3 regions of the Halomonas sp. GFAJ-1 genome follow, and region 2 is predicted to be linked to each of the others. Evidence: predicted binding sites of a transcription regulator. Region 2 holds the regulator's gene; each other region holds the start of a gene.
What was found. The regulator FNR, encoded in region 2, switches genes on or off when oxygen is low (the NO sensors DNR and NnrR bind a similar motif). The targets are predictions, from matches to a motif close to TTGATNTANATCAA.

Region 1 (3,278 bases), on a different contig from region 2:
AACAGCCGGGGCCAACAATCACATCCCCGATCAATACTGCGGTTGGGTGAACATAAGCCGTCGGGTGCACCACCGGCGTCACCCCTTCAAGTCGATAGTAAGGCATAACGTTCTCCGTTAGTTTGATGGGCTGTGGCGACGGCTTTGCACCACCACGAAACGGCTGGCGACAAAGGCTTGGTTACATAAGGAAGCATTGGCTGCCGGATTACCGCCCGTGGCGTGAAAGTCACTAAAAGCAGCCGACTGGTTGACGAATATCCCCCCATCCAGGTTCAGAGACAGCGGAACGGCCACATCCATCGCCAGCTGCTCGAACTGTGCGGCCACGGCCTCATCGGTGGTGTAGGCACCGAGTGTTATCGCGCCCTTTTCCCGAATCACCTCCCGCGCCAGCTCAATGCTATGCGCGGTGTTCTCAGTCGCGATGACAAAGCTTATCGGGCCGAAGCGCTCCTCACTGTAGGCAGCTTTCTGCGCTGCATCTACCTTGAGGATAAGCGGCGTGTGGATGCGGGCGTCAGGGAATTGGGCGTGTTTGCGTAACTCGCTATCCAGCGCTATATCGCCCAGCCCACGACATTCATCAATTCGTGCTCGCGTGTCTACTGACTGCAGGGCACCTAACACCGTGCAGGCGCGGTCATTGTCACTCAGAAACGCCTGGACAGCTTTCGCAAGCGCGGCCGCCACGTCATCAAAGCTTAAATGGCCATCCGCTGTTTCGATCCCGCTTTTCGGTACATAAATGGCCTGAGGGGTCGTGCACATCTGCCCAGAATAGAGGCTCAGCGAGAAGGCCAGGTTCGCCGTGACCGCTTTAAGGTTATCCACACTGTCGATAATAACCGTGTTGATGCCGGCTTTCTCGGCAAACACCTGAGCTTGGGTGGCGTTCTGTATTAGCCAGTCTCCGAACGCGTTGGAGCCGGTGAAATCGATTAGTTTGACCGCAGGGTCAAGCGCCAGCGTCTTGGTAAGCGGCGCATCGACAGTGTCGGGTACCAGGCTAACCAGACAAGGATCAAAGCCTGCTTCCTCCAATACTTGCTGAACAACACGTGCAGTCATTGCCACAGGCAAAATAGCGCCAGGGTGTGGCTTAAGGATGACCGGATTGCCCGTCGCCAGACTGGCAAACAAGCCAGGATACGTATTCCAGGTGGGAAACGTGGAACAGGCCACTACCAACGAGATACCGCGCGGAACGATGTGAAAACGCTTATCCATGACAATGGGATCATGCTTGCCCTGGGCCTTGACCCATTTCGCGGTAGCGGGAATCTGAGCCATTGCCTGCCAAGCATAGGCCACGGCTTCAAGGCCGCGATCCTGGGCATGCGGCCCACCCGCTTGAAACGCCATCAACGGCCCCTGGCCGCTAGTATGCATCACCGCCTGGGCGATCTCTGGGCTCATGACATTAAGGCGTGACAGGACTTCCAGACACACCCCAACACGCGCTTGCGCCCCGGCATCCCGCCAGTCGCGCATTGCTACTTGCATGGCCGCTACCAGCTCGTCGAGGTTTGGCTGGTCATACGTAATGCCGAGTTCAAAGCCATAAGGTGACACTTCGCCACCCACTTGCTGGGTGCTGCCAACACCATTAAGTGCAAATGGCTGATTGAGTAGTGACTCGAACGTCGACGGCGCCGCTTTAACGGCATCCTCAGGGTATTTCCGCATGCTTTCTGGATAGGGCGTCCAGAAATTACGGCTGGAAATGGCGTCGACAGCTTGGTCAAGAATCTCACGATGAAGGTCGAACATCTGCTGCGCTGATTGCGTCATGGGGCGCTCCTGCACTCACTTATTTTTTTGATACGCTATATTTTTTAAGACTATCTTTCCCGTAACAAAACATCAAACGCTTTCCTTGTCACCACTTACTAAAGAACGGGTGAACTGATATCTAAAAACTCGAAATATAGGGGTTAAAAGTCGCTTTTTTAGCCACGCACCCAGGCTTCATACCATGGTCTAACAACCATATTTCGTTCGCCAAAATGCACTAAAGCCATTGTTAATAAAAAACAAATGATCAAAAATAACGTTAAGCGACACACTAAAAACATATAAACAATATTGATGCGTATCAAAATAAACCTATACTCGGCAGATATTCATCCTGTGCGCCACAGGCCGAACTGAGGTAAAAATGCCCACTACTCTAAAAACAACCCCACCCCAGGAAGGCGTTTTATGCATCACGCTGAATCGCCCAGACGCACTGAATGCGCTTAATACGCAGCTTCTCGGCGAGCTCGCCGACACCTTGAGCAAGGCTGATAGTGACGACAACGTTCGCGCCGTGGTGATTACCGGCAGTGCGAAAGCGTTCGCCGCCGGTGCGGATATTAACGAAATGGCCGAACGCGATCTGGTGGGCATGCTGGAAGATCCTCGCCAGCACCACTGGGCCACCATTACGCGCTTTCGCAAACCGATCATTGCCGCCGTCAATGGCTATGCCTTGGGCGGTGGCTGCGAACTGGCCATGCATGCCGACATCATCATTGCCGGTGAAAACGCCCTGTTTGGCCAGCCGGAAATCAACCTGGGCATCATGCCCGGCGCTGGCGGCACCCAACGATTGCTTAGAGCGGTAGGCAAATCTCTGGCTACCCAAATGGTGCTGACCGGCGAGCCAATTTCTGCTCGCCGTGCCCTCGAAGCTGGCCTGATTAGCGAGATTACCCAACCCGAACTCACCCTTGAACACGCCATGGCCATTGCAACACGCATCGCCGCCAAGGCACCGCTGGCGGTGCGTTTAGCGCGGGAATCGCTGCACAAGGCGATGGATACCGACCTAGCCACCGGCCTGCGCTTTGAACGCCATGCATTCACCTTACTGGCGGGTACCGCCGACCGCGAAGAGGGCATTCGCGCCTTCCAAGAAAAACGACCTGCCACTTTTCAAGGGCACTGACACAAGGATATACCCCATGAGCCAAGCGCCCCTGCTTTACACCGTGGAAGACGGCGTTGCCTGCATTACGCTAAACCGCCCCGACAGCTTGAACAGCTTCAATACTGAGATGCATGCCGAGATGCGCAAGGCGCTTAAGGACGTGTGCCAGGACCCAAGCGTTCGCGCTTTGTTGCTGACCGGCAACGGACGCGGCTTCTGCGCTGGCCAAGATCTTTCCGACCGCAGCGTTGCCCCCGGTGAGCAAGCCCCCGATCTCGGCGAGTCACTTGAGAAACGCTACAACCCCATGCTGCGCGCTCTTAAAGATATGCCGTTCCCGACCATTTGTGCGGTGAACGGC
Region 2 (3,278 bases):
GTACGACCGTCGCTTTATCGCCCAATGCAGAGAATCTCGGGGCACTGGCTGAGTTTATTGGCAACCGGCCCTTAATAGGCTGGCAAATAGACCGCTCTCTTGATCAGCTAAATATGCAGTTCAAGGAGGCGCTTGGCTTCGGTTTGCCCAATGCGCAGGTGGATGTCGCCAAGCTTCATCATCGCCAGCTGCGACGTTTACACCCCCAGGTAGATATCGGCAACGACTTGGGCGAGGCGCTAGAGCGATGGCAACTGCCCGCAATGAACAGCCACGGGGTGCTAAGTGAAGCTGCTGCGAGTGCGCTGCTGTATATCCGTTTGCAGCGTGAGACTGCCCAGGTGGCTTAAACCCGCTGGGTTTCTGTTGGGTGGAGCTGTCGAGTATTGTTAGAATGGCCGCTGCTTTTTCTACCAGCGGCAGTGCCTATACCATGCAATCTCTTGATTATTTTGACCCGGCGACCATCGATGCCGCCCAAGCGGCCAGCCAGCAATCCCTACCCGACACCCAAGACGCAAAACAGAAGCGTGAATTCAACAAGTTGCAAAAACGCCTGCGTCGCGAGGTGGGTAACGCAATCATCGATTATCAGATGATTGGCGAAGGCGACCGGGTGATGGTGTGCCTATCGGGTGGCAAAGATAGCTACACCATGCTTGAGATTTTGCGCAACTTGCAGCGCAACGCCCCGGTTAACTTCTCACTGGTGGCGGTGAATATGGATCAGAAGCAACCGGGTTTTCCAGAGCACATCCTGCCGCAGTATTTGGATAAGCAGGGGGTGGAGTACCATATTCTAGAGCGGGACACCTACTCGGTGGTGAAAGAGAAAACACCAGAAGGAAAGACCACGTGTGCACTCTGTTCGCGACTGCGTAGAGGGTCGCTGTATGGATTTGCTGAAGAGATTGGCGCTACCAAAATTGCTTTGGGTCATCACCGGGAAGATATTTTAGAAACGCTGTTTTTAAATATGTTTTTTGGCGGGACTTTAAAAGCTATGCCGCCTAAGCTGCTATCTGATGATGGTAAAAATATCGTCATTCGTCCGCTTGCTTACTGCAAAGAGGCGGATATTGCCGAGTTCTCCCGGCTAATGGAGTTCCCCATCATTCCCTGTAATCTGTGTGGTTCGCAGCCCAACCTCCAGCGTCAGGTCGTTAAAGATATGCTGGCAGAGTGGGATAAGAAGCATCCTGGGCGGCTGGAAAGCATGTTTAAAGCGGTGACGAATGTGGCCCCCTCCCAGCTTGCCGACCGCCAGCTATTTGATTTTGCAAACCTTGAAAGCAAACAAGCAGCACTGATGGCCGGGCGCATTCAAGCATTTAACGTGGGGTAGCGGTCTGCTCGTCCTCTTCGGCCAAGATAATTAACCGCTGCATGTCGAGGATATTAATTTCACGCCCTGACACGGCTACCACGGCTTGTTGCTGGAAACGGCTAAGAATGCGGCTGACGGTTTCTACCGCGAGGCCCAAGTAATTTCCCATATCCGCCCGGGACATAGAGAGCCGGAAGCTGTAGGGGGAGTAACCACGCCGACGAAAGCGGTCTGAGAGCGTGATTAAAAAGCTAGCGAGTCGCTGGTCGGCGGTTTTGCGTGATAGCAGGCGCATCATGCGGCGGTCATCTTTCAGCTCTTTACTCATGCTCCGGTAGAGCTGTCCCCGTAGTTCGGGAAGCTCTTCAGAGAGCGTGTCCAAGCGGTCGAAAGGGATTTCACAAACGGTCGTGGTTTCCAAGGCAATAACGCTGCCGGGGTAATAGTTTTCATCAATGCCGTCTAACCCCACCAGCTCGCTGGGCAGGTAGAAGTTGGTAAGCTGGTCGTTGCCATTCCCTTCGCTGGTGACCTGTTTAAGGCTACCCGAGCGAACGGCATACACACTGGTAAACGGGTCTCCCTGGCGAAACAGCGGCTCACCTTTTTTAAGCGGTGCCCGGCGGCGGATAATAGCGTCAAACTGCCCCATGTCCTCAAGCTCAAGGGCCAGCGGTAGGCACAACGAACTAAGGCTGCAGGTTTGACAGCGTGCTTCTTGCAGCAGTGAACGTCGGGGGCTGGCTTGGTGAGGCATGTAATTCTCCGTTTATCATTTGCCATGATAGGCGCCAGGCAAGAGCGCCTCAATAGGGTCACATAATTTTTGAATAACGCTGAGACGACTGGCCGGATAAATAAGCATCGAAGGCCATGGCAAGATGACGAATAAGCAGTCGGCCTGTGGGTGTGGCGCTCAAAGAGAGGCCGTCACGTATCAGCAAGCCGTCCTGTTCTGCCGCGTGAAGCTGCTCAAGAACGGGAGAAAAGTAGTCAGCAGCATCAATTCCCCAGCGCTGGCCTACTGCTGCTAGATCAATTCGCATATCACACATTAAGCGTTCAATAACGTCTCGCCGTATTAGGTCGTCCTGATTTAATCTTAAACCTTTTGCTGTTGCTAGCCTACCTTGATCTAGTGCTGCTTCAAAGTGTTCAAGAGAGGTTGGGTTTTGCGCATAAACGTCATCCACGCGAGAAATGGCTGAGACGCCTAGCCCTATCAGATCACACTGAGCATGGCTGGAGTAACCTTGGAAATTACGCTGAAGTGAGCCGTTGCGCTGGGCAACCGCCAAGCTATCATCCGGTCGGGCAAAATGATCCATACCAATGTGTACATAGCCTGCGCTGGTAAGCATCTCAATAGTCGTATGCAAAATAGCGAGTTTCTCATCGGCACTTGGTAAGTCTTCCTCATTAATACGTCGCTGAGGCGCAAAACGAGTGGGCATATGGGCATAGTTAAACACTGATAGCCGTGCTGGGTTTAGCTCAATAACCTGCTGCAGTGTGTCGGCAAAGCTCTGCTCGGTTTGAAAGGGCAGGCCATAGATCAAATCGAGATTAAGTGAGCGAAAACTTAGACGATGAGCTTCATCCATTAATGTTTCGGTGAGCACTCGCGGCTGCACACGATTAATCGCTTTTTGTACCTGTGGGTTTAAATCCTGTACGCCAAGGCTCAGCCGGTTAAACCCAAGTGACTGTAAGTGGCGTAGGGTAAATACATCGGCTTCCCGTGGGTCAATTTCAATAGCGTAATCACGATCAGGCGACATGGATAAACCAAAGCGAGCGTCTAAACGGTCAATCAGGTCGCTCATTTGTGCAAGCGAGAGAAACGTCGGTGTACCACCACCCCAGTGCAACTGTTGTACTGGCCGCTGAGTATCTAGGTGGCGGGCGGTTAGAACCATTTCACGGTCGAGTCTAGAGAGATATGGCTCTG
Region 3 (3,278 bases), on a different contig from region 2:
TCAGGCGTAAAAGCGAGAGGATTATCCTTCATTAAATGATCCACGTCTGCCGTTTGTTTACGCTCAAACGCCTTAGTGCCAACAGTCGCTACATTACGGCCTAAGGTTTCCAACAGACGGTTGATGAACCCATCTCGCTGCGCTGGCGAGAGCATGCCTTGCTCATCCAACGGTAGAGCTAAAAACCAAATAGCAGGCTCTGGCATATCGCCTAAACGAAAAACGATACCCAAACGCGCCTGGTGCTGCCAAGGCTCTGGCCAAGCCTGGTCACCGCTTTCGAAAGCGCGAAGCGTTTCCCGGGGGCAGGGAGTGACCCGCCGTCCCATGTGGAATAGCGAAACGTCAGCACCGCTGCGGGTAAAAAAATCATCAAGGGATTGAATTGGTTGCATAACATCCTTCCACATTGCAAGCGTGCACTCTACCTTGCTGTTCTAGCAGTGTCAGCCGTCAGGACAGAAAAATCGCCGCGATTTGCCGCAAGTGGTTAAAGTTTGAGCAACTTTGCTAAAGCCCCATGGGAGTAGCGGCTGCGACACCTTTCCATAGTTTATCCACAGCCTCTTGCAGGTTTTCTGTGAGTCTGTGAATAAACTCTTTTTACCGGTAAGCGAGTGGCAAGTTACTCACAGAGTTGGGATAATAGTGAGCAGAGTGTTCAATGTTCACGATGATTCCTAAGGTATTTATGAGCGTCCATCAACAGCTTCAAACCGCGCTTCTCGAGCTTGAAGCCTCGATGAAGGCCGCCAACTTATGGCGTATGCCTACTCCTGCAGCAGATGCATTTGCTAGCCAGGAACCCTTTTGTATCGACACGATGTCGTTGCCCCAGTGGGTTCGTTTTGTGTTCATTGCCCGGCTCAACGCACTGATTGAAGCCAAGGCCGCCATGCCGGCTAAATGTGAGATAGCGCCGGCGATGGCCGCGTATTTAATCCAAGAGAAGGTGCGTGCCAGTGACCAGATATTGGTAGTACGTGCGGTTGAAAAGGTTGACCGCTTAGTCACTGAAAATTAACTTGACCTTTGATTATTGAACCCAATGAAAAAAACCCAGTTCACGCTAGCGCGAGCTGGGCTTTTTTTACAGCAGTTAGGTGTCAACGATGTTACCACTAGCGTATTAAACGCTAGTGGCGCACTCGTTAAAAACGGTAGCTAATGCCTGCCATGATGACGACCGGGTCGATCTCTACGGTGCCAGCAGCCTCGCCATTAATTGTTGCGTCTGTATCAATATCGATGTACCAAGCCGCAGCGTTGAGCGCCCAGTTATCATCGATTAACAGGTCAATGCCCAACTGGCCTGCGGCCCCCCAGGAGCTGCTTAAATCCAGATCGCCAATCGCAAGGCTCTCATCAGAGAAGTGCGTATAGTTGATACCAACACCCGCATAAGGCTGTACTCGTGCATTGGTTCCACCCAACGGGTAGTACTGAACCGTTAAGGTGGGTGGTAAGTGTTTCGTTGAGGCTAGGTTGTCGCCATTCAGCTCGATGTCGTGCTTAAACGGCAGTGCCGCGAGAAGTTCCACGCCGATTTTATCGTGGAAGCGATAGCCCAGAGTAAAAGCAAAATCAGTTTTGTCCTGGACGTCGACCGAGAAGGCGCCTCCTGCTAGTGAGCCGTTATCACTTTTCGGAGTCACCTGCGCCACGCCCACACGGGTAAAGAAATCACCGGCGCCATAGGCGAAGGCTTGGCTGCTGGTAGCCAGTGTAGCTGCCGCGAGGCCAGCGGCAAGTAGGGTAGGTACAGTACGGTGGCGCATAGCGTTGCTCCTAGCGGATTAAGTCACTTCATTAATGGGTCACATCTTAATAAGAAGTTTATCGACTCGTAGCAGAGCAGTTATTGACCTAGGGCAATGAGCGCTAAGAAGTATTACAAAAACTACCTAATTAGTTCTGCGAGCGGGCTTGAATAGCCTGTGGGGAGTCTTTGCTGAAGCTGTTAGTTAGGCTGGTGGTCGATGTTTGGAAAGCCTGGAGAGGTCGCCACAAGTAAACGGGCGTCACTGACATCAATGAGACCCTCCCGCAACAGACGGGAAGGCCTCAGGATCAATCGATCGTTTAGCTAATTTAAGTGCGGAATCCGCGCTCGATTAGCGAACAATATGTTGATGTTCATCCGCAGCTCAGCTGCAAAAATGAAAGCTGACGGGCCTATTCGGCCGTAGCCAGCAGGCTAGCGTTGCCGCCCGCTGCGGTCGTGTCGATGCACAGATGACGCTCCACCACAAAACGATCCGGTGCGATGGTCTGGGTCTCAAGCGGTATGATGGCTCCTTCGCGTTTCGCCAGGGCAACCAGCAGCTCACGCGGCCAATCGCTGGCGCCAGCGGCAGCGACCGCCGCAATGCCTTTGATCTCGCTCAGCGTTGCGGCGGAGACACTCCCATCAAGCCCGGCCACGGGTGCGCCTGCATCAATCAGCGGTTGAACTACTTGAGCCGCGCCTGGCGCGACGACGATGGCTGCACAGCCTGTGCCGAGGGCTTGAGCAGCCTGGGCAATGGCGATATCCAGGGTCGGCCCTAGGCACAGAATCACTCCCTTTGGATACATCGCCAAACGGTTGCTTTCCCCCGTCGGCCCCGGCAGTGTCTGCGGCGTCATATCCAACGCTGCCGTTTCAGCCAGCGCCTTGCGGATCACGCCGCCTTTGCCAGCGAGCGCTTTGCGCAGTACCTCAATTCGATTGGGGCGCACCGCCCAGTTGCGTGAATCTAACCCGTCGAAGGCGGCCTGCAGCGCTTGAAGCGTCACGGCATCTCCCTGGGGCGCGTCGCTGTGCTCAGCGGCGGCAGTGCGGCGGAAACGCGTGATATAGAGCGGCCCGCCTGCTTTGGGGCCAGTGCCGGAAAGGCCTTCGCCGCCAAACGGTTGAGAGCCAACGATGGCACCAATCTGATTGCGGTTGACGTAGACGTTGCCAACATGGATACGCTCGACGATCTGTTGCACGCGGTCATCAATGCGGGTGTGCAGTCCGAAAGTCAGCCCGTAACCCTTGGCATTGATATCGTCGACGACCTTGTCGATATCCCGCGCCTTGAAGGTAGCTACGTGCAGCACCGGGCCGAAGATTTCACGCTCGAGATCTTCGATGCCCCCAACCTCAATTACCGCGGGGGTAACGAAGGTGCCGGTGGTTGGCGCGGAGAGCTTCTTCAGCACCTTGCCCGCTTTCTCGTGGGCGGCTACGTATTCGCTTATCTCGGCCTGGGCGTCGGCGTCGATCACGGGTGATACGTCGGTGTCAGTAT

Region 1: the regulator FNR is predicted to act here: its motif matches at 2,089-2,102, upstream of paaF (2,3-dehydroadipyl-CoA hydratase PaaF).
Region 3: the regulator FNR is predicted to act here: its motif matches at 1,862-1,875, upstream of MOY_RS10825 (OmpW/AlkL family protein).

The regions. Positions count from the first base shown of each region.
Region 1 is NZ_AHBC01000058.1:27,044-30,321, reverse strand. It holds gene paaY (phenylacetic acid degradation protein PaaY) at 1-106, opposite strand, end outside; gene paaN (phenylacetic acid degradation protein PaaN) at 118-1,794, opposite strand; gene paaF (2,3-dehydroadipyl-CoA hydratase PaaF) at 2,162-2,935, shown strand; gene paaG (2-(1,2-epoxy-1,2-dihydrophenyl)acetyl-CoA isomerase PaaG) at 2,952-3,278, shown strand, end outside.
Region 2 is NZ_AHBC01000005.1:21,336-24,613, forward strand. It holds gene MOY_RS01885 (DNA polymerase III subunit epsilon) at 1-350, shown strand, start outside; gene ttcA (tRNA 2-thiocytidine(32) synthetase TtcA) at 434-1,345, shown strand; gene fnr (fumarate/nitrate reduction transcriptional regulator Fnr) at 1,332-2,084, opposite strand; gene hemN (oxygen-independent coproporphyrinogen III oxidase) at 2,143-3,278, opposite strand, start outside.
Region 3 is NZ_AHBC01000039.1:38,001-41,278, forward strand. It holds gene MOY_RS10815 (DUF3549 family protein) at 1-395, opposite strand, end outside; gene MOY_RS10820 (YqcC family protein) at 692-1,024, shown strand; gene MOY_RS10825 (OmpW/AlkL family protein) at 1,152-1,778, opposite strand; gene putA (bifunctional proline dehydrogenase/L-glutamate gamma-semialdehyde dehydrogenase PutA) at 2,176-3,278, opposite strand, start outside.